2 linked regions of the Chroococcidiopsis sp. TS-821 genome follow. The protein of the gene in region 1 interacts with the protein of each later gene in a pairwise test. Links are inferred from orthologs where the notes say so. Each region holds a gene or a part of one and is shown on either strand. Other genes may lie near its edges.

Region 1 (16,438 bases):
TCTGGCAGGTTCTTTAATTGGCTCATATGTTGGAGTTCATTATGCAACTAAAGTCAATGAAAAAGTTTTGAATCGAGTTGTTGTCGTTTTTTTAATGTTTCTAAGTATCGTATTAATTGGACACGATCTCATTTTTAGTATTGGAGTTTTACAAATACCATATTTGTTAAGAATCATCGCAGGATTCTTAGCAGGAATTATTATTGGTATCTTCAGCAGTATGCTGGGTGTAGCAGGGGGAGAGTTGATTATCCCTACTATTATTTTAGTGTTTGCTGTTGATATCAAATTAGCAGGAAGTTTAAGTTTAGCAATCAGCCTTCCTACAATTTTGATGGGTTTATTTAAATATAGAAGTTTACAACAATTAACAGGAATAAAATCAGAGCAAAAATTTATTAGTTTTATGGCAGTTGGTTCAATATTAGGTGCATTTATTGGCAGTATTTTATTGAGGTACGTATCAGCTTCGCTGCTGTACCTCATTCTAGGCACGATTTTATTAATATCAGCATTAAAATTAGCAAGGCATAAGCCAAGAACTTTGTAGTAAAATTTTTAGCCGCGAGTATTGCCTAAACTAATTCATTTAACAATTTTGTGCTATTTTACCTGAGTTGTCATTGACAGGACTGGCTCTTTTTTTACTGGTGCAACGCCAGCTAAGTCTAAAATTTGGGGAATCAAATCTTCACGCTTGACTGCCATCATATGGACACCTTGACATAATTCGCGAGCAATTTGTACTTGTTCTGCGGCTATTTTGACTCCTTCTTGCAGAGGATCTTTTGCTTGTTCTAAGCGGTCGATAATATGTTGAGGAATGTTGACACCAGGAACGCAGCGATTAATAAATTGGGCATTCTTGGCAGATTTTAATAAAAAGATTCCCGCCATGATTGGTTTACCACAACCTTTGGCGATTTGATCCATAAATTTTTCTAGACGGTCAAAATCTGTAATTAGCTGACTTTGGAAAAACTGCGCCCCAGCTTCAAGTTTACGCTCAAACCGACTTTGCAACCCAGACCAGCTGGCAAGTTGTGGATCGACCGCTGCACCTGGAAATAAATCAGTTGCACCATCGGTGAGAGGTTGGTCGCAACAATCCGTCCCAGAATTCATTTTATGAATTAATTTGAGCAGTCGGATCGATTCAAGGTCAAAGACACTTTTGGCATCAACATGATCGCCTGCTTTTACAGGGTCGCCTGTGAGCGCTAGAATATTGCGGATACCGAGCGCATAAGCACCCATCAGATCGGCTTGCAGTCCAATGCGGTTGCGATCGCGACAAGCAATTTGACAAATTGGCTCAATACCGTGTTGTAACAGGATTACCGAAGCAGCGAGCGAAGACATCCGCAAAACTGCCCTGCTACCATCAGTAATATTCACCGCATGAACGCGACTTTTGAGTTGTTGTGCCATTTGCACCATATGCGCGGGATTGCTACCTTTAGGAGGTGCAACTTCAGCTGTAACTAGAAAGTCACCCTGAATAATGGCTGTGCGTAATGAGTTTAAAGAAGTTCCGTTTAAATTATTTAGCATTAGAGCGTGTAAATTAAATTTTATATTTTTCTAGCAATTACACTGGCATAGAATAGCCCAAAGAAGATTTCACTTTGTTCAGTGTTGAAATCGCGATCGCTTCTGCTTTTTCTCGTCCTGAACGTAAAACTGACTCTAGATAGCCTTTATCGTTCATGATTTCATGATATTTGTCTTGAATGGGTTTAAGGTGGGCGATCGCTGTTTCTGCGAGTAGTGGCTTAAATTGTCCCCAGCCCATATCTTGACACTCCGCAGCAACTTCGGCTTTAGACTTACCCGAAAGCAGCATATATAGTGTCAACAAATTATGACATTCTGGACGCTCTGGGTCATCAAATGTTAATCCTCGGATTGGATCAGTTTTACAGCGTTTGATTTTTTGTTGAATTTGTTCTGGAGTATCGAGTAAATTAATTCGACTCGCATCAGAAGGATCGGATTTCGACATTTTGCGCGTACCATCTGTAAGACTCATAACTCGCGCTCCTTCTTTGCGAATCAGCGGCTCTGGGAGTTTAAGTACTGGATTTTCTCTAGCAAACTGGTAGTTAAATCGTGCTGCAATGTCACGAGTTAGTTCTAAGTGTTGTTTTTGATCTTCACCCACAGGAACTTTATCTGCTTGATACAGCAAAATATCTGCTGCCATTAATACAGGATAATCGAGTAAGCCCGTATTGACGTTTTCGCCTTGCTTGATTGCCTTTTCCTTAAACTGGATCATATCTTGCAGCCAGTTCAAGGGCGTAATGCAATTAAGTAACCATGTCAACTCACTATGGGCGCAAATGTGGGATTGGACAAAGATATTTGAGTATTCTAAGTCAATGCCACAGGCAAGATACAGTGCAGCGATCGTATACGTATCTGCTGCTAAGGTTGCTGGGTTATGCGGTACTGTAATAGCGTGTAGATCCACTACACAAAAGAAATTTTCGTATTCGCTTTGCCCTTCTACCCAATTGCGAATTGCACCTAGATAATTACCTAAGTGTAAATTACCAGTTGGTTGAACTCCAGATAATACCCGCTGTTTAGCCATTGATTTTAGTTGATTGTTAAAGCAGTAACTGCCCACAAACTATAGTAAGTCTCTTTATATTTACTAGTTTTCAATTATGACTCAATCTTCCTCAAATCCGACGACTCTACTGCGCCAATGCATCAAGTTAGCACAAGAAGTTTCTACCCATCGCCAAGCAAATGAAGAGTTTGCCCAGCTGCGTGACGGTATAGCGGCGACGAACCCACAAGCAGCAGAATTGATGGATATACTCTGGCAAGAAGTCATTGCTGCACGACGTTCGGCTGATTTTTGGCACGAGATGAGCAATGTGGAAAAAGACTTAAGTAATCGGATGATGGAAAATTTGGCACAATTACGCCAAAATTACTTACGTCTGATGCAGGAGATGTAGAGAAGAGGGCAGAGGAAGCAGAGGTGCAGGGGAAGCAGAGGTGCAGAGGAAGAATAATGTTTTCTCTTTATATTCAAAATTAACCACTAGCCCTTCTCTACACTTCATGAATAAATTTTTATAAATATTGATATTGGTGAATTTTTAGGAATTTTTGACGCCTACAGCAGTAATTTTGAGGTTATTACTCCCTCAAAAGGGAATGCATCACTTCACTCATTCCTTGTAAATTTGGAGTGCGTGCTCATGAAAGCATTACTGCTATGGCCTGTTATGCCTAATTCTTTCTGGTCGTACCAGGAGACACTGAATTTAGCAGGTTTACGTTCAACTAATCCTCCGCTTGGTCTCATTACGATCGCCGCAATGTTGCCAACCGAGTGGGAAATTCGTTTTGTAGACCGCAATGTTCGTTTTGAAACTGAGGATGATTGGGCTTGGTGCGACTTGGTCGTCATATCAGCAATGATTATCCAAAAACAAGACTTTCGCGAACTTATCCAAAAAGGTGTAGCACTCGGTAAAAAAGTTGCTGTAGGTGGACCATACCCGACATCCGTACCAGAGTTTGCTTTAGAGGCAGGAGCGCATTATCTGATTTTAGATGAAGGTGAATGCACGATTCCCATGTTTCTAAAAGCTTTGGCACGCGGCGAAACACGCGGGATATTTCGTTCGCCAGAAAAACCGGATGTGACGCAAACACCAATTGCGCGGTATGACTTACTGGATTTGAATGCCTACTTAGCAATTACAGTTCAGTTTTCTCGTGGTTGTCCTTTTCAGTGCGAATTTTGCGACATTATTAACTTGTATGGACGCAAGCCCCGTACAAAAACTCCAGAACAAATGTTGCAAGAATTTCAAGTTCTTTACGACTTGGGTTGGCGGCGATATGTTTTTGTTGTCGATGATAATTTTATTGGCAACAAACGGAATGCCAAAGTATTTTTAAGGGCATTGATTCCGTGGATGGAAGCACATCATTATCCCTTTATTTTGTTAACCGAAGCCTCACTAAATTTAGCTGAAGATGATGAATTAATTGAACTCATGGTGAAAGCTGGTTTTACGATTGTCTTTATGGGAATAGAAACCCCAGATACAGATAGTTTAGTCGGCATTCACAAATTACAAAATACTCGCCAGGACTTAATTGAATCTTGTCATAAAATTACTCGTGCCGGATTGCAAATTATGTCTGGCTTTATTATGGGGTTTGATAATGAACGTCCTGGTGCAGGCAAGCGAATTCAAGCATTTATTGAAGAGACAGGAATTCCGCAGTGTCAATTTAGTTTATTGCAAGCATTGCAAAACACAGCAATGTGGAATCGCCTGCAAAAAGAAGGACGATTAGTGGATGGGTTAGGGACAATTCATCAAGGCGCAATTATGAATTTTGTGCCAACTCGTCCGGTGGAAGAACTGACGGAGGAGTATATTGATGCATTCTGGCATATTTATGAACCAATGCCATACATGAAACGTACATTTCGTCACTTTCAAATGATGAATGGCTGGCGAGGGAAGACAAAACGCCCAATAACGATGACTGAATTGCGGTTATTTGCTGCGATTTGTTGGCGACAGGGTTTATTACGTTCAACGCGATTTCGTTTTTGGTGGCAATTAGGCGCGATCGCACTGACAAAACCGCGACTGGTATACGACTACCTCATTGCCTTAGGCGCTGGCGAACACTTCTTCCACTACCGCTATCAAGTTCGAGAACAATTGCAAGCGCAACTTGCGACGATCAAACAAGCGAAGCAACGCGAACTTGTATCTGCTACTTGATTGCTGATACTACTCACTTAACCGTTGACGAAGCCATAAAGCAAAAAAGGGAAGCGCCAGGCGATAATTTTGTTCAGAACCGTAGATTAAGCCTTTTTGTTGTAATCCTATCAAAGCACCTTGTAAACTTCCGCCACGCGAAAGCCCGTGTTTTTGAATGTATTCTCGACTTTGCGGTTTACTTGTGGGGTCTAACGCAAGACATTCTAAAAGTTGCACTTGAGTTGCAGGTAAAAGCATGAGTAATGACTCAAAGGTGATTGATAAGTCTTGTAATAACTCTTGAATTGCTTGATGTACTTGTTCATCGCGAATGAGTTTGTCAGTAGGATGCATGACGACAAGGCGACGAATCAGTGTCAATGCATCGCCAATATGTCCCTGAACCGCATCAATGAAAGTGTCGATTGCAGGCGATCGCGAATCGAATGTTAGCCCGTGGGTATGTAAAATTTCTCTCGCCCACACTGCCAATACATCATCTGCTAAAGGCGTAAGTTCGACAACTTCTAACGGGTCTTCGCTGTGCGTAACTTCTGCAATTGTGGCAACGAGTACGTAGCTGACACGCGTCTGCGACTTAATTTCTCGTCTTAGCGTGTTTTCCCATTCGCTATTGCGATCCCATGCGCGGAGGTGCGGAAAACTCTGTAAAATCAGTACAACGCGTTTATCAACGACTTCGGCTAAAAGTTGCGGTAGCTGAATTAATCTTTCAAAAGCTTGCCATAGCTGCTTTGGCGTTACCGCAGGTGCGAGTTTCAAGTGAGTGCTGTTTTCGCTGACGTGGATTGCGAACAAATCTTTGGCTATTGTATTAACCCACGTTTGCAGCAGCGTCGAGTCAAAGTTTTGACTAATTGTTTCTGCGAGTAATTCGATGAATTGCCTTGCTGCGATCGCGCGGATGCAATCTACCTCTAAAGCGATCGCGCCTACTTCTAAAGCCGCCGTTCTTACCAAAGTTCGCCTTCCACACCCTGGTACTCCCGCAATCAAAAGATTTCCATCGCGGGCGAGAACTTCTACAATCTGTTGAAATTGAGCCGAACGTCCAACGATTTCAATTGAAGTAGACACATTTACATTCACGTGCTTGTCTCAATGTTGGATAGAACAAAGCTAAGTGGTGATTTCACCAACTTGAAGGCAACCTATAGTTACCATGAAGAACTATTAGTGTCAATTTTTGCTAAACACTATTTTTTGGTGCTTGATTAGATAGCACTAAATAAATGATTAAGAAATATGACATAGACGCTAGCGCCAAGGCTGCGACAGCAGCAGTCTTTAGTATTCTCGAAACAGAACGCTGCACAAGGATTGGGGAACATGAAGCCAAGCAACGTTTAGCAACGAAGCTATACTTTCAAAAAGTCGAATTCAGCGTATTTTAGCAATTTCACTGTTTAATTGGATTGTCATCCTTGGAGTTTCTGAGTATATTCGGGCAACGACAGGAGACATGAATTTAGCGCGCACTATGGCAATTAGTGCACTCATATGCTGGCAGGATTTTTACCTTTTGAGTTTGAGTCAGTTGACACCAGATTTGATGGCAAAAATCAAGGGTACAGCGGCAGAAGTTGATATTCCTGCGATCGCATTTGGCATTATTGGCGCGATTATTTTGCAAATGGTTTTCTGCTATGTATCAATCATCAATACCATCTTCGCAACCGCGCCTCTTGATTTTCATCATTGGTTATTCTGTCTTGCTGTTGGTTTACCAATGATTCTTTAGTCGATTTTTGTCAATCGTTTCGACCCACCAAACTAAGTTACAGACTGGGGATTACCCATCTAATAACTAAACATTAAATCGAAATAGCATTACATCACCTTCTTGGACGACGTAATCTTTTCCTTCACTTCTCACCAAACCTTTCTCTTTAGCTGCATTCATCGATCCAGTCGCGACTAGGTCTTCGTAAGCAACTGTCTCTGCTCGAATAAATCCGCGTTCAAAATCCGAGTGAATCACGCCAGCGGCTTGCGGTGCAGACATTCCTGCATGAATTGTCCACGCACGAGTTTCTTTAGGTCCTGACGTAAAATAGGTACGCAATCCTAAAAGTTTGTATGTAGCACGGATTAACGATTTTAGCCCGCCCTCTGCAACACCTAAAGATGCAAGAAACTCAGCTTTATCTTCTTCGGGTAATTCTACTAACTCGGCTTCAACTTGCGCAGAAACAATTACAACTTGAGCATTTTCTTGCGAAGCAATTTGCCGCACTTGTTCGACATATTCGTTACCCGTTGCTAAGTCTTCTTCAGAGACATTTGCTGCATAAATAATTGGTTTACCACTCAATAATCCTAATCCTTTAATTGTTGCTGCTTCTTCTTCGGTTAAACTGACTTGTCTTACTGATTTGCCTTCGTTTAATGCAGCACTTAATTTTTCTAGAACGCTGACTTCAAACTGGGCGTCTTTACTCGTACGAGCTTGCTTTTTCGTACGTTCGATACGTCGTTCAATTTGAGCTAAATCAGCCAATGCCAATTCTAAATTAATAATTTCAATATCTCGTTTAGGATCGACCGAACCCGCGACATGAATAATATCGTCGTTTTCAAAACAACGCACGACATGAACGATCGCATCAACTTCGCGAATATGTGAAAGAAACTGATTGCCCAAACCTTCGCCTTGGCTTGCACCTTTGACTAAACCTGCAATATCAACAAATTCAACTCGCGCCGGTACAATTTGCGCCGAAGCTGAGATTTTTCCTAGAACTTGTAATCGTTCGTCTGGAACTGCAACAACACCTACATTCGGTTCAATCGTACAAAACGGGAAATTAGCAGCTTCCGCTTTGGCATTGGCAACCAAAGCATTAAACAAAGTTGATTTTCCAACGTTGGGTAGCCCTACGATTCCGGCTCTGAGCATATATTCTTGCAGGTGAACGGTCAGCTTAACTAGTTTAACGAAGTTTGGTTAGGTTGAGTTTAGGCATTTTGAACTATAGTCATCCTATCAAAACTATGATACTAGCATCCAAGTTAAGCGTACTTTCTGCAAAGCTCAAGCCTTGATTCAGTTAGTACCAAATCTAAAAGGGTACCTATACTGGTTCAGGAATTGGTTGGGGAATTGGTGCTGGTACTGGCTGAGGAATTGGTGCTGGTACTGGCTGCGGCGCAGGTTCTGGGGTCGGTTGTGGTGCAGGTGTAGGTGGTGTGGGGTCTGGTAAAGGATTGGGAACTGGTGCGGGAATTTCTGGTTGCGGTAAAGGGTTAGGATTGGGATTAATCATTGCCATTCCATCGACGTGACTCTACCACCCTAGACAACAACTGTTATTCAATACATCTATCTAGATATTTAGACTCAGTGCGATCGCCCAATATTGTTTTACTTCAGAGTCACTACAACTAGGTTAGTAGAGGAGAGTTGTGCTTTGTGGTAACTATACTGATTGCGATCGGCTATTTGCGTCGAGTAATTTAGTTGAATTCTTCCACTAGAAGGATTTTTATTTTAAAGTTAATTACTTATTTTATGCATTTTTCTGAGCAATACCAAATAAACTTACCAATATTAGATGCTTTACGTGAATGTGCTAACGACAACCATGCAGCTTTCTACACGCCAGGACACAAACGAGGGCAAGGAATTTCCTCTTCCTTAGCGCGTAATTTCAATTCAAATATTTTTAAGTTTGACCTACCAGAACTTCCTGAATTAGATAATTTGTTTGCTCCTCAAGGTGTGATTCAAGAAGCCCAAGAATTAGCAGCAGATGCTTTCGGTGCGGAACAAACTTGGTTTTTAGTTAACGGTTCTACGTGTGGAGTTGAAGCCGCAATTTTAGCAACTTGCAATGCTGGAGATAAAATTATTCTGCCGCGTAATGTACATTCGTCCGCCATCGCTGGCTTAATTCTTTCTGGTGCGATTCCTGTTTTCATTAATCCTGAGTATGACTCAGAACTAGATATTGCACATAGTATTACTTTAGAAAGTGTAGCAACCGCACTCCAACAGCATCCTGACGCGAAAGCCGTGATGATCCTTTACCCAACGTACTACGGTGCGTGTGGTGATATAGGTGCGATCGCTTCTCTCGCGCACAAACACAACATCCCCTTACTCGTAGACGAAGCGCACGGCGCACACTTTGCTTTTCATCCTGACTTACCTATCTCTGCGTTGGCAGCTGGTGCCGATTTAACTGTGCAATCAACGCATAAGGTTCTCGGAGCAATGACTCAAGCATCGATGCTCCACGTCCAAGGTAATAGGATAGACCGCGATCGCCTCTCTAAAGCTTTACAACTTGTGCAATCTACAAGTCCTAGTTATTTACTCTTAGCTTCCCTCGATGCCGCACGCCAACAAATGGCACTGCATGGAAAATCTTTAATGTCACGCACTTTACAACTTGCCGCAGAAGCACGCACCCACCTTCATCAAATTCCTGGATTATCAGTTTTGGAATGCCAATCTACTCCAGGTTTTTGCCGTTTAGACCCGACGCGACTCACGGTTACAGTTTCAGGGTTGGGTTTAACAGGCTTTGAGGCGGATGAAATCTTACACGAACAACTCAGTGTGACAGCAGAATTACCCTCATTGCAACACCTAACTTTTATTATTTCCTTTGGCAACGCGCAAGAAGATATTGAAAAGTTAGTATCAGCTTTCAATTTGGTATCTCAAAGATATCAAAAAGAACACTTGACTTATAAAAAGCCTATGTGGGAAGATTTTGTTTATAAGATGGGATATACCGTGCAAATTTCACCGCGACAAGCATATTTTGCAGAAACCGAAAGTGTACCGATATCCCAAGCAAGCGATCGCATTTGTGCAGAATTAGTTTGTCCTTACCCCCCAGGAATTCCTGTCTTAATGCCAGGAGAAATCATCAACAGGCAAGCACTAGATTACCTCCAGCAAATCCTAGTAACGGGAGGTTTTATTAGTGGTTGTGCCGATCCAAGCCTAAGCACTTTAAAAGTAGTGAGACAGAAGAGCTAGAAGTGTGAGATCTGAGGATTTACGTTGAACTCTTTTAAGAGTAAACTCAATCATCCTCACCAATCGATCGCCTGGGCAATTGAGAAAGCAATTTACGACCTAGACGCGATCGCAAAGTTAGGTAGTGAGTAGAAGATGCACAGAGACATTAGTGCAGCGATATAGGGGAGCTTTAGGAGAATATTCTACTATTGCAATACCATGCTGTTAGGGCAACTGCCAGCGCATCTGCAGCATCATCAGGACGCGGAATATAATCTAAATCTAGTTGTTGTGCGACAGCTTGTTGAACTTCATACTTTTTGGCGTTACCCCAACCTGTAAGTGCTTGTTTGACTTGGGCTGGCGTAAACTCGACAAATGGAATATCGTGCTGTGCCAACACCAGCATAATTACGCCACGCGCCTGAGCTACAGAAATCGTATTGCCCATCTTATAGAAAAAGAGCTTTTCAATTGCAACTAGGTTAGGTTGCGACTGTTCGAGCAAGACATTTAAGTCTTCGTAAATCGTGCACAGTCTTTTCCCCATCTCGATATCGGCTGAAGTTTGAATCACACCAAAATCAAGTAATGTTAATTCTGGTTTGGTAATAACTTCTGCGTTAGCAGCTTGGGAAGCGATCGCCCCAGCAGAATTGAAATCCCGCTGCGTTGCCCTAATTGTACCGAATCCCAAAATCGCTAGACCAGGATCGATTCCCAAAATTCGCTTTTCCATATTGATTTCTCAATCGCCAAGTTGTCACTAACACCTCGTACCCAACTTGTGTAAAAGTAGATGCAACTTTGATCGTAAAGTTCTAGTCAAATACGTTGAATTTCAGCGATATTACATGAAAATACATAAAATTATGCAATCTCCAATCGGAATTAAGGCTATAAATTCACTTAGTCAAGCTACTAGACACAGTTAGATCACCTACTAAAGTAACAAGGGTTTGGTATACATTTTGGTATCTCCCTGCTAAAAAGTTGCATATGCGATTTGCTCCTTTTAAAAAATCCTTACGAAGTATCAAGCAGGAATCGCTCCATCGCGCTCCCCATCGAGTTGGACAGTGGTTCAAATGGTTAGCTCCTGGGATATTTGTCAAACGCTGGTTACTGTTAAGCGCTGGCGGAGTGGTGTTAGTTGGCTTAGGTTTGGCAATCTGGGTCAAATTAACGCCAATTTTTCATGCATTGCAATTAATCCAGGACATTGTCGGCACGATCGCGAATTTTGTTCCTAATTATATTAGCGGTCCTTTGGTATTGCTTCTGGGCGCATTGTTGATCTTCTGGGGACAAACCCGCACCGTCGGCTCAATTACTGAGGTATTACGACCAGAAGGTGGCGATGAAGAACTGATCGATGTACTCTTAACACACCGCCGCTTGCATCGCGGACCTAAAATTGTCGCCATTGGCGGTGGGACAGGTTTATCAACGTTGCTGCGCGGACTCAAGGCGTATAGCGCGAACATCACTGCCATTGTCACTGTAGCAGACGATGGCGGGTCTTCAGGACGGCTGCGGCGCGAAATAGGGGTTCTTCCCCCAGGCGATATTCGCAACTGTTTAGCCGCCCTCGCCTCCGAGGAAAAATTATTGACTGAGCTTTTTCAGTACCGCTTCCGAGCTGGTGATGGTTTAGTTGGGCATAGTTTTGGGAATTTATTCCTCACCGCAATGAGTGAAATTACTGGTGATTTAGAACGGGCGATCGCCGCAAGTTCGCAAGTTCTCGCAATTCGCGGACAAGTTTTTCCCGCAACGCTCAGTGATGTGCGCTTGTGGGCAGAATTAGCTGATGGTCGTCGTATTGAAGGTGAATCTAATATTACCAAAGCAGGCGGCTGTATCCTCAAAATCGGCTGTACTCCCGCCGAACCTCCCGCACTACCCAAAGCACTACAAGCGATTCATGAAGCTGACTACATTATCATTGGTCCTGGAAGTCTCTATACAAGCGTTATTCCGAATTTACTAGTACCAGAAATTGCCAACGCGATCGCCGCCCGCTGTAAAGGAGGTAAAACCCCGCCAATTCCTTGTATCTACGTTTGTAACGTCATGACACAACCAGGTGAAACCCAAGGTTATACTGTCTCGGATCATATTCGCGCGATCGACGCTGCGTGCGGACAAAAATTATTTAGTGCTGTCCTGGTTCATCGACGAACTCCCTCAGAAAAAAGCCTGAGGCGCTATGCACAAGAAAATTCGCATCCTGTATTTCTAGATCGCGAAGTTGTTGCTCGCTTAGGACGACGGATTATTTTAGCCAACGTGATCGATGAAGATGAAGAAACTGGACTAGTGCGGCATAATCCTCGGGCATTAGCACAAGTGCTCTTACGCTGGTATGGTCGCGCTCGCACATAAGTAAGATTATTTTCTAGGATGTCTTGGACAAACTAATACAGTCGCGCTTCTTGCCAAAGTAAGTGTAATTTTATTCTTTTAAAAATTTCTACAATTACTTTGCATGTATCTATGCAGTTCAAATTGCTGGTAATCTCAGTATAATATGACATGCGCTGAATAAAAAATCCATTTTATATTTCTCAAATTGTAATAGCGATTTTTGATTTGTTTGATGAAAAATTATTATTTTTGTTCTAGCTTCCTAGTCATAGAAAATTTTATAACGAAAACTTCGTACGCACAATGGCTCGGCTACTACGCTCCTTCATAGTTAGTAAGAAATTAGAGGATAGCTGCAGCTTAATATTTCTAAGTTATTCATCGCAATTTACTTTTAAGAATGCCATTCAACTTTTGCAAACGTTGAGAATTATAGTTCATTTAAAGTGAGCGATTGTTAAAAATTATAACTTAAAAATTACTTTTCTATTTAACAGATTTAAGTACACTTACTAAAGACGAATTAATTATTTTTAAAAGGTTTGCCCTCTCAATTTCATAAAAATCATATTAAATCAGTTACACTATATTCAGTAATATTTAAAATGAGTTTTTTACAGTTAACTCAAAGAATAATAGCTTTATTTTAGGAAGTTAACTTGCAGAGGCAGATCAATAAATTATGATTTCAAACTGTTAGCTCAAGACTCAGATTTAGATTATGAATAAAAGACAAATTCGTACTTTGCTTGTAGATCCACAAGCAACGCTGCGCTTAGGTAAATTTTTAGGGCAAACTTTGAATGCAGGTAGTGTGTTGTTATTACAAGGGGATTTAGGAAGTGGTAAAACTACATTAGTTCAAGGAATTGGTAGCGGGCTAGGAATTAAGGAGCAAATTGTTAGCCCTACATTTACTTTAATCAATGAGTATAGAGAAGGGCGCTTGCCACTTTATCACTTAGATCTATATCGTTTAGAACCAGAGTCAGTTGCTGCATTATACCCAGAAGCTTACTGGGAAGGTATCGATGTAGAGTTAGGTATTACAGCAATTGAATGGGCAGAACGCTTGCCATATCTACCATCGAGTTATATTAATATCCGCTTTAGCCACCATAACACTCATGGTCGTCAAGTAGACGTATCTGCGGTAGGCATTCAACTCGATTTTTTAGAAAATTTCACAACCTGAAGCAATGTTTTCCTTGCGTTTGCGATCGATAATTCTGTACTAAATATTAGTTATTTCTGTCTTTTGATAGATACAAATAATTTACTTTCAATGTAAAGAAAGCTGCTCAATCTATCTATAATAAAGTTTTTGTAAAGTTATATTTAGGTTGTTGCTCTTACCTTTGAAAGTAGTTTAAAAGGAATATATAGGTAGAATTTATATTTCTATCTCTTATACATACTTTTACAAGTTAACCAAGGGATTTTGACTGATATATTATTAGTCTGAAATACCTAGGCTTTATGACCTTGTATATCGCTCATTAAACAGTGATTAGCGATGAAGTTCACGCATAGCACTTATACTCTTATACCTTCACTCAGGGTACAGATTTCCTTGTTTTATTGAATAAAACTAAGGCAAAATTACTGAACTGAGCGTAACTTTACTGTATTAACTTACCAGCCTATCTAAATTAACATAATGGAAAGGAGATGTTACTACTAATCTATCTAGCTAGTTAGATCTGCATCAGACCCAATTTTAGTCATACTTCTATCAATATATTTTCCATTTCACGCTTTTTAAAGTTATAAAAAAGCGCAAATTCTAACTTACTTCTTTTGAGGTAAATCTATATGGTGTAGCTATACATCTGTCTATTTTACCTCTGATTTTAGATTTTGCTCTCTTTAGCTACTAACAACCTAACAATTCTTCACCCTTGCCAACAGCTTTTAACTTCGCTATCTATAACCTGCTGTTCATTCTATAGCAACGATGCATATGGTCATCTAGTTTGATAGATGATCCCCAAACCGAACTCTTGCTCAGAGAAATCATTCTCTGCACCAAGTACTCTCTCATTTCTATCACCACATAGAGCTGCTGTCAAGTTCAGCAGAAGGGGGTGCATGTGCGACTTCATAAACGGCTAAAAATACTATTATGTTTTGGCATAGCGACACTCGTTTTTAGTTTTACGACTAAAGTTAGTTTAAGTTTTACTAGTCAAGCTTCCACAATTAAGTTCCAAGAAGCCACCGCAAATGCTGGAATAGTGTCATCCCAAGACGAAACTCATGGTGTTGCTTGGTTAGATTACAACAGCGACGGTAAGCCCGATCTATGGATTACACCGCACGGCTACAGAAGCTCAGATCGTCCCAAAGGAGCAAAATTTCCTCGTCTTTATCTCAACATGGGTGGCGGTAAATTTAAAGATATTATTTCGCAAGTTTGGCCCAAAAGCGGTGTAACAGGCGATTCTCACGGTTCAGCCTGGGGTGATTTTGATAATGACGGCGATCCTGACTTATTTGTCGTCACAGGAGCGCAAGCTGGCTACGGTCAAGAAAACAATTTTTTCCTTGTCAATCATCAAGGAAAGCTACAGGAGCAAGCAACTAAGTGGGGTTTAAATTTCCCATTAGGAAGAGGTCGAGCCCCGCTATGGCTAGACTGGAACAAAGATGGACTTTTGGATGTTCTTCAGTTAAATGACATCCGACCTGACGGAAAAGCTCCTAGTACCTTGTTTAGAAGAATGACAAATGCTTTTCAAAATGCCAATGCACAAGTTGGCTTGCAAACAAACCAAGCCTCTGACTTTGCCCAACTTGCAGATGTGTCTGGCGATGGTAAGCAGGATATCGTCATTCAAAGTCCATCTAGATACCCGCAGAAGATCTACGATTCAACAACAATTCCTTTTCGAGATATAACTGGGAGATTACCTGCTCATCAGTTTGTTTCCGACGCTGTCATTGCTGACTTTAATAATGACACCTATCTAGATGTGTTTCTGCCCAGAAATCGTCTCATTCGCGTTCCTAGCGTACATCAAATAAATGCAAAGTTAGCCTTAGCAAAGTTACTAGCCTTCCAACGGGAGGTGGGAGTCAGTTTTAAGACAAGTGGGAATGTCAGCTTTGATTTCCGTACCACACCTGTTACAGAGATTGTCACAGAGATAGGTAGACCAGAAATCTTTATTGGTTCCCAAGGCAGACAACCAGGGAAGTTGGGATTTTCGTTATCGCCGCAAGATCCAACAGTGAGGGGAATTAAACCACACAAGGCTGGAGTTGATACTGGGTTATACATTGGTTATGAGCCAGCTACCCAAACTTGGACAGTACGACTTTCTTCTCCCAAATATAAATTAGTTCATTTAGTGATTGAAACACCTCAACCAATGTCTCACTTAACTCGCATTGGTTTTGGACCACTCGATCTCTCTCAATTTGACTTACCAGATGTTTTGCTTTTCTATGACCCTAAAACTAAACAGTATGTTAATCGCACGCAAGGCTCTGGAATTGGTAACCCACTCTTAGCACACTCGGTAGTTGCTGGAGATTTTGATAATGACATGGATGTCGATCTATATGTATTGCGGGGTTATGAATCTTACAGCTTACCAAGTGTTCTATATGAAAATTTAGGTAATGGAACCTTTAGAGTTGTTCCTAATGCCGGTGGTGCTGCAGGACGTCATCCAGGCTTTCATGTTGTGACTCAGATGACAAGAACGATGTTTGGTTCGTGTGTTGCAGTCGCAGATTATAACGTTGATGGTTTTTTAGATTTATTCATGGGTAGTACTGTATTAAGAGCTACACAAAAAACTTACACGGGAACTCCACATCAACTTTTCCGTAACCTTGGCAATAAAAACCATTGGCTGGAAATTGACTTGCAAGGAATCGCATCTAACCGAGACGGTATTGGTACTAGGGTGCTACTCACAGCGGGCGGTGTTACTCAAGTGCGAGAACAGGGAGGAGGAATGCACCTGTATGGTCAAAATCATCAACGTCTTCATTTTGGGTTGAAAAACAATACGCTCATTGACCGAATTGAAGTTTACTGGCCATCAGGAGTTGTTCAAAAAATGTATAATCTCCCTGTCGATCGCGTGATGAAGATTGTCGAGGGCAACGGCATGTTGCGACGCGGTGGATAATTTTAATCGAGAGTAAAACTTCAATAGTTAACTAGAGGTGAGCATCAAAACGTAATGCCTCACCTCTAACGTTTGTATCAAGTTTGCCTTTGTTGTAGACAATTTGACCGCCAACAATTGTCGTCACAGGCCAACCGGTGAGATTCCAACCTTCGAAAGGACTCCAACCG
Region 2 (16,394 bases), on another replicon or contig:
TCGATCGCTGAATTTACACGAAATTCTGACGACAGCTGTACAAGAATTAGGACGCACTTTCAAGCATTGTCGCTGTTTACTCTACCGCTGCGATCGCATTTATCAAGATGTGACAATTGAGTACGAAGCGATCGCGCCTGGAATGACATCATTGCAAGGAGAAACGTGGCTTTTAGTCGAAAATCCCTTATTTCAAGCGGCGGTAGCTACCGAAAAAGCGATCGCAGTTACGGATGTCACTAAACTTCCGAGTCTGCAGGCAAATCCAACATTCACAACTTTACTATCGCGTTCGGGAATTCGTTCTTGGTTACTTGTTCCAGTGATTTATCAAGAAACGCTGCTGGGGATGTTGGAAATTCATCACACTGGTGCAGAACCATATATTTGGCAAGAACACGATATTGCTTTAGTTGAAGCGATCGCAACTCAAGTTGGTGTTGCTTTAATTCAAGCACAAGCGTATATTCGCCTCGAAGAACTTAATCATCAATTAGCCGCACTAGAACGCACTCGCAGTAATTTAATTGCGATCGTCGGTCATGAATTGCGTACTCCTTTATCAACAATCCAAATTTGTTTGGAAACTTTAGCTTCAGAGCCAGAACTAACACTAGAAATGCAGCAAGTCATGCTGCAAACGGCTTTGACTGATGCTGAGCGTCTGCGGAAACTCACTCAAGATTTTCTGACACTCTCGCGCTTAGAAAGCGGTCAAGTCCACTGGCAACTAGAACCGATTTCACTCCAGGAATGTCTTAGTTTAGCACTCAATAGTCTCAAGGCTTGGTGGTCGCCGCAACAGTTAGCGCAAATAGAAGTGACCCTACCGCCAGAACTACCACTTGTTTTAGCCGATGGCGAAGGACTAGTTCAAGTTTTAACTAAATTAATTGATAACGCTTTAAAGTTTGCACCAGGCGGGAAAGTCACTGTTAGGGCACGCACGATCAAAAGATTAGCATCCCAGCGTACGTCAATGGTTGAGGTGTGCATTGCGGATACGGGTAGAGGTATTGAACCAAGTCAGTTAGAAGCCATATTTACGCGGTTTTCGCAAGAAGAAGAATATCTCCGACGCATCACTAGCGGAACAGGTTTAGGACTCGCAATTTGTCGTCAAATTATTCAAGGTTTGGGAGGACAAATTTGGGCTGAATCCACGGGTAAAAATCAAGGAAGTCAATTTTATTTTACAGTTCCGGTGAGTTAGTTATAAGCAGAAGGGAGAAGGTAGAGGGAGATAATACGACAGATAAACTTCTCTTTTACTACCACTAGTAATTAGCCACTAACTGCTCATCACTTGCTCCTCTTGATTTTATCTTTACTTCATTTTTACAGAGCAAACTGAGTAGGATGTAGCACACTTACCACTTAACTTGACTCTCTAGTCAACTAGAGACTATAAGATGATGGAAGTGTTTGTTCTGGGGAAAGAATATGAAGATGCTTTTCAAAAAGCGTTTTGCATTAAATATTGTAGCGATCGCCGCAACGGGAGGGTTAATCGCATCCTGTGCAGCTGTGCCACCAACTCCAACACCAAGATCGAACACGCAAGCATCCAATACTCAAAGCACGCAACAAATGCCGCATCATGGAATGAATCATGCAATGACAATGGATTTAGGTGCTGCGGATGAGAACTACGACTTGCGGTTTATTGATGCGATGATTCTACACCATCAAGGCGCAGTAGAAATGGCACAGGAAGCTTTGGAAAAATCGCAACGTCCAGAAATAAAAGAGCTAGCAACAGACATTATTGCAGCACAACAACAGGAAATTGCACAATTGCAGCAATGGCGACAAGCTTGGTATCTACAAGCCAGTAACACCCCAGTCGCCTACGATTCTCAAACAGGTGAAACTGTCCCAATGACACAACAGCAAATGCACAGCATGATGATGCATGGCGATTTAGGAGCTGCCGATGACGAATTTGACCTACGATTTATTAATGCAATGATTCCCCATCACGAAGGTGCAGTGACTATGGCACAAGATGCCTTAGAGAAATCACAGCGCTCTGAAATTAGAAATTTAGCTCAAGAAATTATTAATTCACAAGCGGCAGAAATTAAGCAAATGCAACAGTGGCGACAAGCTTGGTATAACATATAGCTTTTAGATTAACAATAAATATATTCCCGGTTATCGATGGTTGATAGAGAATTTTGAGTCTTGACCATTAATCATTAGCAAACTTTGAAGTTAGTTTTTCTTAGAGTAGGATTGTTGTTAATCAAGTTGTGAGCCGTTTTGCTGCGTCTTCCTGGAATATTAAAATTTAAAACTCGGCTATTAGCACCTTTATACACCAGTGTTTTCGTGCTGGTAATACTAGTATTAGCGCGGGCAGGGTTAGGACTTTGGTTAGACTTTCGCCGTCAAGATGCCTCAAGTTGGGTGAGACATACTTTACAAGTTCAAAGTCAGGCAGAACTGTTGCTAAATGCTGCTTTAGATCAAGAAACCGGGATACGCGGTTACTTACTCACCAACGCAGAATCTTCGCTAGAACCCTACAAATCAGGACAAATTGACTTTAATAAAGCCCTTGCTCTACTTTACAACCTCGTAGCAGATAATCCAGCGCAACTGCATCGCCTGAATGAAATTGTTGTACTCTACAATCGCTGGCAACGAGAATACGCGCAGCTTGTTGTTCTTGGTGCAGCACCTGAATCAAATACTACACTTGCAGGCAAACTGTTATTCGATCCATTGCGATCGCAAGTGATGGCAATGCTGCAACACGAAGAGGAACTTCTTGCCCGACGCAACCAGCAACTGCATCGACTCGATCAAACCTTTCACATTTTCAACATCCTCGCGCCGGTACTAATATTAGTAGGTTTTGGCTGCAACCTTTGGCTGCTCCATCGTCGAGTCGAAGTTCCTTTATCCCAACTGGCATCTGTAGCAAAAACTTGGGAAACTGGGCAGATGGAACCTCGTTTGAATTTTCAAACCGCAGATGAAATTGGTCAATTAGCGCAAATTCTGGATCGGATGGCAAGCGAAATTGACTTGCGCCAAACGCGCAGTGACGAACGCAATCGTCAACTTGACGATCTCATTGCATCGCTTTCGCACGATCTACGCACTCCTTTACTTGCGATGCGCGGTACTTTACGCTCAATGTTGAATGGCGCATTTGGTGAGGTTAGCGATCCTTGGCGTGAGGTACTTGAAGAGTATTATCAAACAAACGAAGACCTCCTCAAGCTTGTCGAAGCACTGTTAGAAGTATCGCGTTACGAAGCAGGTAGTAAAAATTTAATCTACGAACCTCTTGATTGGAATAAGATCTTCACCAAAGCAATTCATCAAGAGCGCATTGCCTCCAACAGCAAAGTTCACTTTGAATGTAAAATTGCGCCGCAATTACCCACTGTGTATGGGGATGAGTTAGAGATTAGGCGAGTTATTCAGAATTTATTGAGTAATGCAGTGCGAGTTAGCAAACCAGATGATCTTGTCTGGTTAGAGGTTACGGCAGCAGAAAATAGCGGTGTAAAAGTCAGTGTCAGCGATCGCGGTTGTGGAATTGCCTTACAAGAGCAAGAATATCTTTTTCATCGCTTTATTCAAGGGCGCGGGCGTCGTGGTGGTGCTGGTTTGGGGCTTTATCTTTGTCGCCAAATTGTGGAAGCACACCACGGCACAATTGGAGTAGATAGTACCCTAGGAAAAGGCAGTACTTTTTGGTTTACCCTACCTACTACTGCTAACCGCGCGTAGAAATTTATTCATTGTTTAGAGTGATGTCTGAGGTGCAAAAACACACTCCCATTAGCATTCTACTTGTTGAAGATCATGCGCTGATGCGTCGGGGAATGCGATCGCAGTTTGCTTTAGAGTCAGATTTTGTTGTTGTAGGTGAAGCGGCTGATGGAATGCAAGCTGTGGAATTAGCAATGCAACTCCAACCTAGTGTGGTTTTGATGGATATTGACTTACCTGTCATGGATGGCATCACAGCAACGCAGCAAATTAAAAGTCATTGTCTGACATCTCACGTGTTAGCTTTGACTGCTTTCGATCAAGATTCTCAAGTTATTGGCATGCTCGCAGCTGGTGCTGATGGTTATTGTCTTAAGAGTATGGAGTGGGAGCAATTAATTACCGTGATTCGGTTAATTCAAAGTGGTGGAACGTATTTGGATGCTCCCGTTGCCCGTAAAGTATTTCAAGTACTCAAACCAACATCCGAATCAAATCCCTCAGTCGTACAATCTGAACTTTTGAGTCAGCGCGAACGCGAAGTTCTCAAACTCATTGCGCAAGGATGTTCTAATCAAGAAATTGCTCAGCAACTTTATTTATCAGTAGGAACCGTAAAATCCTACGTGCGGATGATTTTAAACAAACTGAGTGTTGACGATCGCGTCCAAGCAGCAGCCAAGGCAGTGCGAGACCAACTTATCTAGAAGTAGTATTAATAAGTTAAATATAGAGAAGTTAATGACTTAACAATCTACTCCCGACCAACTTATACCATTCCACTCAAGTGAGAACTATAATTAATTTCTCCTCTGCTTACTCTGCTTCCTCTGCCCCTCTGCTCCCCTGCTCCCTATTTGTCGCAACTTCAAAGTGAAACAGTATTATTTAGAGTGACAATTGTTCTAAACAAGTTAATAATTCCGCTCGATTGCTAACAGCTTGCAACACGGCGGGTGGTTCTTCCCAAAGAATTAAATGTGCGTTTGTTGGTAGCTGTAAATTTTGCGGAATTGGTAAACAAATCACCCAAATTTGAGGTTTAAACAGATCGACCTCCTCTTTGCTAGGCGTTCCGTAATAGGGTAAAACTTCTGCTTGCGATTCCAAACAATAACTACTGACTTCTTGCACAGTTGTAATATTTGTGCCAACAACCATAATCCGCTGCCTTCCACAGCTATTCACAGCTAAGCCAACCATAAGTAGTGAGGATGAAGTAGTGAAGATGGGTTTTTAGTAGTGTGGCACGGAGCGCAGCACAAACACTACTCTTAAGTGGATAGCCAAGTGGATAATATATACCGCGTTTTATTATCCACGAGCAAGTAGTCAAGCTGATTGATATTAGCGACACTAGACAAGACTGTTTAGCGCATCTTGCCTTTTTAATTTTGCACGTATTACGTATCGTCTCAAATTCAGTCATTTCAGGGCGCGTGAATGACAGCAAGCGGTTGCTCAAACGTAACTTCTCGCCTGTACAAGTCTTCATGACGCAACACAACTCAGTGAATGGGTTTGATCGCGTCAACATTCAGAGAAAACTGATTGCAACAGATTTTTCTGTGCCGGCGCGATCGCTTGCTCAGGTGCGCATCTTAGTTGTCGATGATAATCCAGACGATCGCGAACTATTGGCAGTAATGATTGAGCAAGAAGGAGGAGAAGTCATCGCAGCAGCATCCACAAGCGAAGCCCTCGATTACTGTCAAAGGGTTAGTATTGATGTTTTAGTCAGTGATATTTGCATGCCAGGTGAAGATGGCTGTGCTTTAATAAGGAAAGTCAGAGCGCTGCCTTTACCATTACAAAGCCAAGTCCCAGCGATCGCCCTATCTAGTTCGCTTTCAGAAAAATACCGCGAACAAGCCCTGGCATCTGGATTTCAGCGATATTTACTTAAACCAATTGATATTGAAGAATTCATAGCGACGATTGCACAATTAGTAGATTAACACAATTAACTCCAAGTTTTTGTATTTTATTGCTCGCCACAACCGTGAAAGATTCTGTGTCACACTCTGCTAGCGAACTTGATTTCCAAACGCTGTTTGAGTCAGTACCAAGTTGTTATTTAGTACTAGCTCCCGATGCGCAGTTCACAATCGTTGCAGTGAGTAATGCTTACCTGCGCGTCACAAAGACACAACGCGAGCAAATTTTGGGACGCGGTTTGTTTGAAGTGTTTCCAGATAATCCCAACGATCCTACTGCAACTGGCGTACAAAATTTACGGCGGTCTTTAGCAACTGTAGTGCAAAATCGTCAAACGGATGTCATGGCATTTCAGAAGTATGATATTCCCCGCCCTGTATCTGAAGGTAATGGCTTTGAAGAGCGCTACTGGAGTCCTGTTAATTCTCCTGTCTTTGGCAAGAATCAAGAAGTTATTTATATCATCCATCGCGTTGAAGACGTGACGGAGTTTGTGCGACTCAAACAACAGCGTAACGAGCAGTATCAACAAAATCAAGCGCTGCGCGATCGCACCGAACAAATGGAAGCCGAAATTTATCAACGCGCCGCAGAATTAAAACAAGTCAATCACCAATTACGGCTGGCAAATGAAGCCTTAGCCGAGCTAGACCGCGCCAAAACCCTATTTTTCAGTAATATTTCCCATGAGTTGCGTACGCCACTCACATTGATGCTCAATCCGCTAGAAGATCTTCTAGCAGATGCTGAAACTACCTCGCAACAGCGCGAGCAACTTGAAGTCGTACACCGCAACAGTCTGCGTTTACTCAAACTCGTTAACAATTTGCTTGATTTTTCTCGCATCGAAGCTGGGAGAATGCAAGCTGCTTATCAGCCAATTGATTTAGCAAGTTTTACGGCAGAACTTGCGAGTGTTTTTCGCTCGGCAATCGAACGCGCAGGAGTGAATTTCATTGTGGATTGTCCGCCACTTTCTGAACCTGCATACATCGACCGCGAGATGTGGGAGAAGATTGTGTTTAATCTCCTCTCGAATGCCTTCAAGTTTACGTTTGAGGGGGAAATCGTTGTTAAGTTACAAGCAGTAGGCGAACAAGTTAAATTAACGGTGCAAGACACCGGAGTTGGTATTCCTGCTGAGGAGTTACCGCGAATTTTTCAGCGCTTTCATCGCGTGACAAATATGCGATCGCGTACTTATGAAGGTTCTGGTATTGGTTTATCATTAGTTGAGGAACTTGTCAAGCTGCATGGCGGAACAATTAACGTCACAAGCCAAGTCGGTATTGGAACTACATTTACTGTGTCGATTCCCTTAGGTTTTGCGCACCTACCACCAGAACAAATTAGAACCAAAAATCTGTCTTCAACAGCGATCGCGCGAAGTGCCTATGTAGAAGAAGTTTTGGGATGGCTACCGGAGGAAGCACAAAAGAGTGATTCTCAATTATCATCTCCCTCGTCTGCGTATATTCTGCTTGTGGATGATAACGCGGATATGCGGAACTATCTTCAGCGGTTGTTGAGCCAAGCGTATGAAGTTGTCGCGGTTAATGATGGCGTCGCAGCAATGGAAGCGATCGCGCAACGGCTTCCTGACTTGGTACTTTCCGATGTCATGATGCCGAGGATGGATGGTTTAGAGTTACTGCGTCAATTGCGCAGCCATCCTCGTACTGCCAAATTACCGATTATTCTACTTTCTGCGCGTACTGGAGAAGCAAAACTCGAAGGACTCGAAGCCAAAGCTGATGATTATTTGACGAAGCCCTTTTCTACGCATGAACTATTAGCACGGGTACGGGCGACACTCGAATTAGCTCAAGTGCGACAACAAGTCTCCACCGCCTTAGAGCAAAGTGAAAAACGCTACCGGACACTTGCCAATGCGATTCCCCAGTTAGTGTGGATGAGTACCGCTGAAGGGCTGGTAACTTATATCAATCAACGCTGGCAAGAATACACAGGTATCTCCTTAGCTCAAACTATGGAGCTAGACTGGTTAGAACTTGTTCATCCTGAAGACATACCGCGCTTAGTCGAAACGCGCAACCGAGGTATTCGCGCGCGCGAAGCTTATGAAATTGAATATCGGATCAAACGGTTCGATCAAACTTATCGCTGGCATATAACGCGAGTTGTCCCATTCAAAGATGACCAAGGTCAACTTTTATCTTGGTTTGGCACGGCAACCGATATTCACGATATCAAGCAAGTCGAAGCTGCACAACGGTTTTTAGCTGATATAAGTACAATCTTAGCCGCGTCTTTGAAGGAAGAAAATATCTTGACAAAGATTGCAGAATGCGCAGTCCCATTTTTAGGAGACTATTGTTTCTTTGATCTGGTTATAGAGGAGGAGATCCAACGAGTTGCTTGGCAGCACAAAGAGCCTGCAAAACGGCAGTGGTTTGAGTGCATTCAGAATTACGTACCGTCTTTAAATACATATCACCCAGTTGCCGCTGTTTTGTCGAGTGGTAAGTCTTATTTTGTCCCTGTTGTTTCTGACGAGTGGTTACAGGCGATCGCGACAAGTCCGCAACATCTTCAATTTCTCCGCGCTTGTGAGATTCGGTCTTGGATGACTGTGGGTATAGTTGTGCAGCAGCGGCGGTTAGGCACTCTCACGTTTTGTTTAGGCACTGATTCGAGTCGCGATTACACCGAAGCAGATTTGCACCTAGCAGAAGAATTAGCCCATCGCGTCGCCCTAGCCGTAGATCGCGCTCAACTTTTCGCGCAAGCACAAGCAGCAAATCGCGCTAAAGATCAGTTTTTAGCAGTACTGTCGCACGAATTGCGATCGCCTTTGAATCCCATCCTCGGTTGGTCAAAATTACTATTGACGCGCAAGCAGGATGAAGTGACACTGATTCGCGGACTCGAAACGATCGAGCGCAATGTGAAATTACAAGCACAACTCATCGACGATTTGCTCGATATTTCACGCATCCTCCAAGGAAAACTCAGTCTTAATATTGGTTGGGTTGATTTAAAAACGACGATCGCCGCTGCCATTGATACAGTAAGATTTGCGGCTGCTGCTAAATCGATCGAGCTTGAAACAAACTTAGCACCAAAAGTCAGCAAAATTTCTGGTGATGCAACTCGATTGCAACAAGTTGTATGGAATTTGCTTTCCAATGCTATCAAATTTACTCCTGAAGGCGGACAAGTCAGGATCAAATTGGAGCAAATCGATTCTCAAGTCCAAATTCAAGTCACAGATACAGGTAGAGGTATTGCACCAGAGTTTTTACCTTACGTCTTTGACTATTTCCGTCAAGGAGATAGTTCGACAACGCGCCAAGTTGGCGGTTTGGGTTTAGGCTTAGCAATTGTTCGTCACTTGGTCGAACTGCACGGTGGAACAGTGCAAGCAACAAGTCTCGGTATTGGACAAGGAGCGACTTTTACTGTACGGCTGCCAATTTTACGCGGTAGTCAAACTCAATATGTCAACCAGTATAATCTTGCTAGAAGTCCTGTTGCTTCTTTGCCGCTGATTGGTACTAAGGTATTAGTCGTCGATGATGAAATAGATAACCGCGACTTAATTGCCATCATGTTAGAGCAAGCTGGTGCAACTGTCGTTACTGCTGCATCAGCAAGCGAGGCGATGCAAATTATTGCTCGACAAGAATTTGACGTACTGCTATGCGATGTTGGTATGCCAAAGATTGATGGATACACGTTGATGCGTCAGCTGAAAGTATTATTTCCTCACAAGCAGTTCGCCGCAATTGCCCTAACTGCTTACGCGCGTGCGTCCGATCGACAGGAGGCGATCGCCGCAGGTTTTGTCCAGCACCTAGCAAAACCTATCGATCCAACAATATTAATTACTGCAATTACCAACTGCGTCAAGCCTGGCAAATGAATTTGCAACTAGACGAACCCTAATTACTAAAAAATCTACGAGCTTAAATGCGCGATCGCCTGACGAATCCACTCTTCCGCATTCGCATTTTGCTGTAAAATCGCATTATCACTGACCGCAGTAATTGCTTGCGAAACTTCGCTTGCTGTGTATCCGAGTGCGAGTAGTGTCATTTGCACGTCTTCGAGAATTGCTGGTGGTGGACCACTAGAAGTAGCAGCGACAACCCCAGCTGTGGCTCGCCAATCTGCAAGTTTCTTTTTCAACTCTAAGGAGATGCGTTCTGCGGTTCTACCGCCAACGCCTGGTGCTTGAATCAGTAATTGCGTGTTTCCACTGACAATAGCTTGCACTAAGTCGGGTAAATCGAGCGTATCTAATAATGCGATCGCTAGTTGTGCGCCAATTCCAGTTACGCTAATCAACTGGCGAAATAAGTCACGCTGCGCGGCTGAACTAAAACCATAAAGCAACGGCTGTTCTTCGCGGATTTGCAGATGTGCAAACACTTGTACTGTTTCCCCAATTGCTGGTAATTCTTGCGCAAAACGCGCGGGAATTTGTAAATCGTACCCTACCTGATTTACCTCCAAAGTTAGAATAACGCGATTGCTATTACTTTTATCAACACTAGCAACGATACCTTTGAGATAGCTAATCATCCCAAAAACCCAAAGTAATTTAAGCCTTCTAAAATACCACCTGCACACGCAGCTTGCGCGAGATAACGGCGATCGCTAGGGTTACTATAATGCCATTCTAAAAGTTCTGCACTCGCATTTCCCACAATTACCCCACGTTCTTGCCCGCTAGAGAACAACGCAATATCATTGCCAGAGTCGCCACAGACAACAGTTTTTTCGGGTGCAACTTCCCATTGCTGACGCAGAAATTGTACGGCTAGCCCTTTGTCACTGTGGCGCGGCAAAATATCTAAATCTTGACCTGTGCTGTAGATGAGCTTGACATCCAACCCTCGGTTTTGCAATAAAGACTCTAACTGCGGAATAACTTCTCCAGCTGCTTCTTTTGTTAAAAAAAAGCTGACTTTAAACGGACGTTGTTCCGAATCAGGTTGCGCAACTAAATCAGCAAAATGCGCGCTTGTTGCCACAATTAAATCGCGATTCCAACCGCCTTGGGCAATTTTTGCACTCCATCCAGCATCAGCAGTATCGCTACCGTTGAGGTAGATTTCGGTTCCTACCGAACAAATCAAAGCGTCAGGTTCGAGCAGCGATTTCTCGGTTGCCAATAAGCGGTATAGTTCCGGCGATCGCCCCGTAGCATAGACAAGCTTGGTGCCGTATTCCTGGCGATGCTTACTCAGTTTATAATTGAGTGTTGCTAGCGCTTGGTCATCGCCTACAAGCGTGTTGTCTAAGTCGGTTACAAATAAGAATGGTGACACAGCTTCTACTTTCTTTAAAAATAAAGGTACATTGCGATTGGCTTACGACAATAAGCGGGGGTCAGGGTTGAACTTTCCTCAAGGAATATTACTACGAGCTTCTATAACGTCCTTACTCTAAACCTCCAACCAGATCCTACATCTAGAATTTCAAACTTTACAAAGAAAGGCAGAAGCTAGAAGGTTCAAGGTAAAAGGTTGAGAATAAAAATTTTGGTTGTGGATCAAAAGCTCATTGAAGTAGAAAATTTGTATCAAGCACGAGCCAGAAATACAAATTTTTTAAGTATAAGTCTCCTTCTAACTTCTACCTCCTACCCTCATAAACACAGCAACTAGCATTGAATCAATTGAAGTTTGACACAACTTGATTAAAAGTTTGTTTCATGAGGACATTATGAAAGAGTCAGTGATTTCTCAAGAAATTTTGCAACAAAGCTGACAACAAGGAGAAGCAGCTTTAACGATCCGCTTACTCGCGTATAAGTTTGGTCTACGTAACCCAGCAACACAGCAATAAGTAATAAATACAGAACTTACCGACTCCTCAGTTAGAAGAGTGAGTTCAGTGGTTACGACGATTCTCAACCGAAAATAGGCAGTCGTGAATTTGTCCTCTGGGTATTCAGGAAAGTAAAGTTTTAGCCCTCAACCGTGAGAATCCCCGCCTCGTCCGCTTCTGCGGTGGGGTCGGGATAAATCACGGGCAAGAACTTCAGCATCAGTCGGAGAGTCTTGTTGCTGAACGTATTGCTTTAACTGCTCTACGGTAACACCCCCACAAGTAGCAATGAAATAGGCAGAATGCCAAAAGATAGGTTTATCCTTGTAAAATCGCTTCACCTCTTGGGGAAACTCTTTGCGAATATAAATACTGCTCACCGTCTTCAAGTTATTGACAAATTTGGATAACTGCATCTGCGGATAAAAGCCAAACAATAGGTGCAAATGATCTGATTCGCCATTGACTTCAATTAACTCGCATCCCCATTTCTGGCACAAGTCAAAACAAATCTCCTGCAACCGCTGCAACAACATAGGAGCGGTAATCACTTTTCGCCTATACTTGCTCTAGAGTGTGATTTATAGGTCATTTACTTTATAAGCACTGCATGAAATTATCTGCTCATGAGAAAAGCTTACCAATACCAGTTACTACCAACAACCGAACAAAAAACCACGATGGAGCGCTGGCTCGATATGTTGCGCTTACAGTACAACTGGTTATTGGCTGAGCGTTTCCGGTGGTGGGAAGAGAATCGGTGCGACATTAATGCTTGTCCGCTAATTTGTCATCTTCCTGAACTTCGAGATAACCCCGATTACTATTCTCAAAAACGCAGCGTTGTTCCGCTAAAATCTAATAGACCCTGGTACAAAGAGATTTATTCGCAAGTGTTGCAGGACTGCGTAACCAGGGTAAAACTAGCTTTTGACCGATTTGTTAAAGGAGACAGCAAGGGTAATAGAAGCGGACGACCAAGATTTAAAGGAAAGAATCGTTACCGCTCGCTTACTTATCCTCAAATTGATATTTCCGACATTAAGAATAATCGAATTCATCTGTCTAAAATCGGTTGGATAAAACTAGTTCTTCATCGCCCTATCCCCGATGGATTCAAAGCAAAAACAGCTATTGTTACTAAGAAAAGCGACGGTTGGTATGTAACTATTACCCTGGTTGCTGAGAGCGTACCAACTAGTAGTGTTGAGATTATTCCAACTGATGACAACAGCATTGCCCTAGATCTCGGACTAGAGAAATTTGCTGCCCTTGACACTGGAGAGTTTGTCGATATCCCTCAACACTTTCGACACAGTGAAGAAAAACTAGCCAAGTTACAACGAAAAGTTACTGCCAGGAAGAAGGGCAGCAGAGCCAGAAAACTTTTAAACCGCAGAGTTGGTAGACTCCATCAGCGAATCGCAAGGGCAAGAAAACAGTTTCATTTTGAGACTGCCAAGCAGATATTACAAAAAGCCCCTGTGGTTTTTGTCGAAGATTTGGCAGTTAAAAATATGTCCAAACGTTGTAAGCCGAAACAAGATGAACAAAGTAATTATGTAGCAAACGGACAAAGCAGAAAATCCGGACTAAACAAGAGTATAGCTGATGCTGGTTGGGCGCAATTTATTGAGATACTAAGCTTCAAGGCTGAAAGTGCTGGAGGCAAGGTTGTCAAAGTTAATCCCAAAAATACCAGTCAAGTTTGCTCAAATTGCCTCAACATTGTCCCGAAAACTTTGAAAGAACGTTGGCATGATTGCAACCGATGCAATCTGTCAATAGATCGGGATACAAACTCGGCAATTCTTATCAAGAAAGTGGGGCTGGGTGTCTCCCTCACTATAAAACGCTCTAGGGTAAAACCGAGAGAAGCCCACGCCGTCGCGTAGCGCGGCGTTGGGAGTACATCACATATCTTTACTTTTGGAGATGCTCCATAACTGCAAATGAAAGGAGAATTGCTATTGATTGCTCCTTTTATTAATTGCATGAAGTTTTTCCAGCAAAAGTTATCTTCGTGGTTGCCACAACTCGATCCTCAAGTCTGGATTCTCGGTTTTGGTCGTTTTTTATCCGAAGTTGGTACAGGATTTACACTATTCTACGCTCCGATTTTTTTTGTCAATCAGGTAGGCTTTTCGGCAACTGCGGTGGGTTTTGCCTTAGGTAGTGCTTCGATTTCAGGAATTTTTGGGCGAATTTTAGGCGGATCTTTGTCCGATTCTTCAAACTGGGGACGCCGTCGTACTCTACTGCTTTCTGCAGCGGTTGCAGCGATCGCGTCTTTAGTATTAGCCAGCACAATCACTTTTCCCATTTTAATTCTTGGTAACTTGCTTTCCGGACTAGGACAAGGATTGTATTGGCCTGCAACTGAAGCCGTTGTCGCCGATTTAACGACACCTGCAAACCGACGCGAAGCCTACGCACTCACAAGACTTGCTGATAATCTTGGCTTAGGTACCGGAATTATCTTTGGCGGCGCGCTCGTGAGTACGACTGGAGCGTACCGCGCGTTATTTTTGATTGATGCAACTTCATTTATGGTGTTCTTTGTCGTCATTTACTTGGCAATCAAAGAAACTTATCAACCTCTAGCGAATGCGTCTAATTTATCCGCAAAAAGCAATTGGGCTATAGCACTTAGCGATCGCCGTCTTTTGGTTTACGTTCTAGTAAATATTATTTTCACAACTTATACGTCGCAACTCCACAGCACGTTACCGCTGTATTTGCGAAATTTCGTATCTTTTAACTCGACTCAAGGATTCACCGAATCGACTCTCAGTGCTTTATTCGCTTGCCACATGGCAGTTGCCATCTTGTTTCAATTACCCATCGCGCGTGTTTTAAAACGCTTTACGCATCCTCATGCACTCATTGTTTCTGCTTTGATCTGGGCAGTAGCTTTTAGCTGTGTTTGGTTTACTGGTATTACTCCTGTAAGCCAACTATTCTGGGCAATTGTTGCCATGAGTATGTTTGGTTTAGCGATTGTTTCTTATACTCCCTCTGCCGCAGCTTTAGTGACAGAACTCGCGCCCGAATCTCAACGCGGAGTTTACTTTTCAATAAGTTCCCTCTGCTGGGCTATTGGCTATTTCATCGGTCCACCACTAGGCGGCTGGGCCTTAGATCAGTCGCGTGTTTTTGTCTACAGCTATTGGCTTGGTTTAGCTGCCAGTGTTTTTCTCACAATCGCAATTCTGCACTACCTCAACCAACTTGTGTATAGCTCTAAGAAAAAACAATTATTTTAAATGTCTAGCTAGACAGCTCTCAAGATTTCTGATATTATGTTTCTCATAATGGAAATCTATTCTAAAATTTTGGAATTGATTAGATTCCTATTATGATATAAATAAATCATACCACATACCCAAGAAATTTTACTCCACAGTACAGAATCAACGACGACGTTCTTGTAGCTTGCGAAAAACGTCTTTAAGTTCAACGTTGTGATGTGCCAACGCAACAAGCGCGTGATAAAGCAAATCAGCAACTTCAGAGGCAATTGCTTCAGCGTCATTATCTTTACAAGCCATAACCACTTCGGCGGTTTCCTCACCGAGCTTTTTTAAGATTTTGTTATCGCCATTCGCTAACAGCTTACAGGTGTAAGAATCTTCGATAGGATAATCGCGGCGATCGCAAATCACTGCAAAAAGCTGTGACAAAGTATCCGCAGGAGGAGGGACAACCTGCCCGTCAACGCGGTGAAAACAACTGCGCTCGCCGGTGTGACACGCAACATCACCAATTTGTTCGACGCTCACGAGTAAGGCATCGCTATCACAGTCGTAACGCAGCGATCGCACTTTCTGAATATGTCCTGAAGTCGCGCCTTTATGCCATAACTCGGCACGAGAACGACTCCAGAACCAAGTTTCTCCGGTTTCCAGCGTTTTTTGCAACGACTCGCGATTCATCCAAGCCATCATCAAGATTGTGCCATCTAGATAATCTTGAACAATTGCAGGAACTAAGCCTCGGTCGTCGTAGCGAATTTTTTCGACAGGGATAGCTTGACTTAACACTTCTCGATCCACAGACATAAAAATCATTTTGCCAGGCAACACCTACCCGTTCAAGATATCATTTAATGTGTGGGTCAGTTGGGTAATGAGGTTAGATGGTAGTTGGCGATCGCGTTAGCTAAAGTCAGTAGCATAGCTAAGCAAAGATTAAACAAGTACGCTCATAGTTCTTGCCGAGTGCATTCTAACAGCACTTAATGCAACTTTGTGCGCTTGGGTTGTATCGCCATACCAATGAATCGCACAATTGTAGGCAGCGCGGTACACATCCTGAGCAGTCTCAGAAAAACTTGCACGAATTTCTAAAGGTAAATCTTGATTCGTTTTATATAACATAGTTTTATTTTCCGGAGTTCCGGACGGGAATACTTGATACCATAGGACTTTCAAATAATACGTACCACCGTCCAAAGATAGACGTTTAGACATCTCATTAAGGAGAGAATCTTGGTTAGGATCGCGATTAAGACAACCAAATCAGAAGAAATTTTTGCGGCTGCACAACACTTGATGCCTGGGGGTGTCAGCTCTCCAGTACGAGCCTTTAAATCAGTTGGAGGACAGCCAATTGTTTTTGACCGCGTTAAAGGGGCTTACATTTGGGACGTTGATGGCAATCAATATATTGATTATGTGGGCACTTGGGGACCTGCGATTTGCGGTCACGCGCATCCAGAAGTTATTGCAGCGTTACATGAGGCGTTGGAAAAAGGCACGAGTTTTGGTGCGCCCTGCGTGCTAGAAAACGTCCTAGCAGAAATGGTGATTGATGCGGTTCCGAGCATCGAAATGGTAAGATTTGTGAACTCTGGTACGGAAGCTTGTATGGCGGTACTGCGCTTAATGCGGGCTTTTACCGGACGGGACAAAGTAATCAAGTTT

The links.
Region 2: the proteins of ruvC (region 1) and ruvA interact in binary tests that used the Escherichia coli proteins (3 or more experiments, as listed by UniProt). The link is inferred for Chroococcidiopsis sp. TS-821 from one-to-one orthologs.

The regions. Positions count from the first base shown.
Region 1 is NZ_MVDI01000001.1:1,564,395-1,580,832, forward strand. Bases 8,719-11,692 are described here. They hold ruvC (crossover junction endodeoxyribonuclease RuvC), read right to left. Parts: upstream 10,493-11,692; coding sequence 9,944-10,492; downstream 8,719-9,943. Other genes in these bases: B1A85_RS07135 (aminotransferase class I/II-fold pyridoxal phosphate-dependent enzyme), read left to right, coding at 8,719-9,771; yvcK (gluconeogenesis factor YvcK family protein), read left to right, coding at 10,753-11,692. Also shown: B1A85_RS07090 (sulfite exporter TauE/SafE family protein), read left to right, coding at 1-550; B1A85_RS07095 (methylenetetrahydrofolate reductase), read right to left, coding at 604-1,554; trpS (tryptophan--tRNA ligase), read right to left, coding at 1,592-2,599; B1A85_RS07105 (hypothetical protein), read left to right, coding at 2,676-2,975; B1A85_RS07110 (B12-binding domain-containing radical SAM protein), read left to right, coding at 3,222-4,775; B1A85_RS07115 (ATP-binding protein), read right to left, coding at 4,785-5,867; redox-regulated ATPase YchF, read right to left, coding at 6,586-7,677; B1A85_RS07130 (hypothetical protein), read right to left, coding at 7,853-8,050; more of B1A85_RS07135, read left to right, coding at 8,290-8,718; more of yvcK, read left to right, coding at 11,693-12,141; tRNA (adenosine(37)-N6)-threonylcarbamoyltransferase complex ATPase subunit type 1 TsaE, read left to right, coding at 12,845-13,318; B1A85_RS07155 (CRTAC1 family protein), read left to right, coding at 14,217-16,268; B1A85_RS07160 (dihydroorotase), read right to left, coding at 16,300-16,438.
Region 2 is NZ_MVDI01000008.1:80,159-96,552, reverse strand. The notes cover bases 8,406-11,335. They hold ruvA (Holliday junction branch migration protein RuvA), read right to left. Parts: upstream 10,219-11,335; coding sequence 9,592-10,218; downstream 8,406-9,591. Other genes in these bases: B1A85_RS18135 (sucrose-phosphate phosphatase), read right to left, coding at 10,215-10,967; B1A85_RS25315 (ATP-binding protein), read left to right, coding at 8,406-9,556. Also shown: B1A85_RS18185 (DICT sensory domain-containing protein), read left to right, coding at 1-1,213; B1A85_RS18180 (DUF305 domain-containing protein), read left to right, coding at 1,450-2,127; B1A85_RS18175 (CHASE3 domain-containing protein), read left to right, coding at 2,335-3,750; B1A85_RS18170 (response regulator transcription factor), read left to right, coding at 3,774-4,439; B1A85_RS18165 (hypothetical protein), read right to left, coding at 4,621-4,935; B1A85_RS18160 (response regulator), read left to right, coding at 5,127-5,690; more of B1A85_RS25315, read left to right, coding at 5,735-8,405; B1A85_RS18125 (RNA-guided endonuclease TnpB family protein), read left to right, coding at 12,096-13,364; B1A85_RS18120 (MFS transporter), read left to right, coding at 13,422-14,735; bifunctional phosphoribosyl-AMP cyclohydrolase/phosphoribosyl-ATP diphosphatase HisIE, read right to left, coding at 14,883-15,530; B1A85_RS18110 (ChaB family protein), read right to left, coding at 15,660-15,848; hemL (glutamate-1-semialdehyde 2,1-aminomutase), read left to right, coding at 15,960-16,394. UniProt on the Escherichia coli protein: The RuvA-RuvB-RuvC complex processes Holliday junction (HJ) DNA during genetic recombination and DNA repair.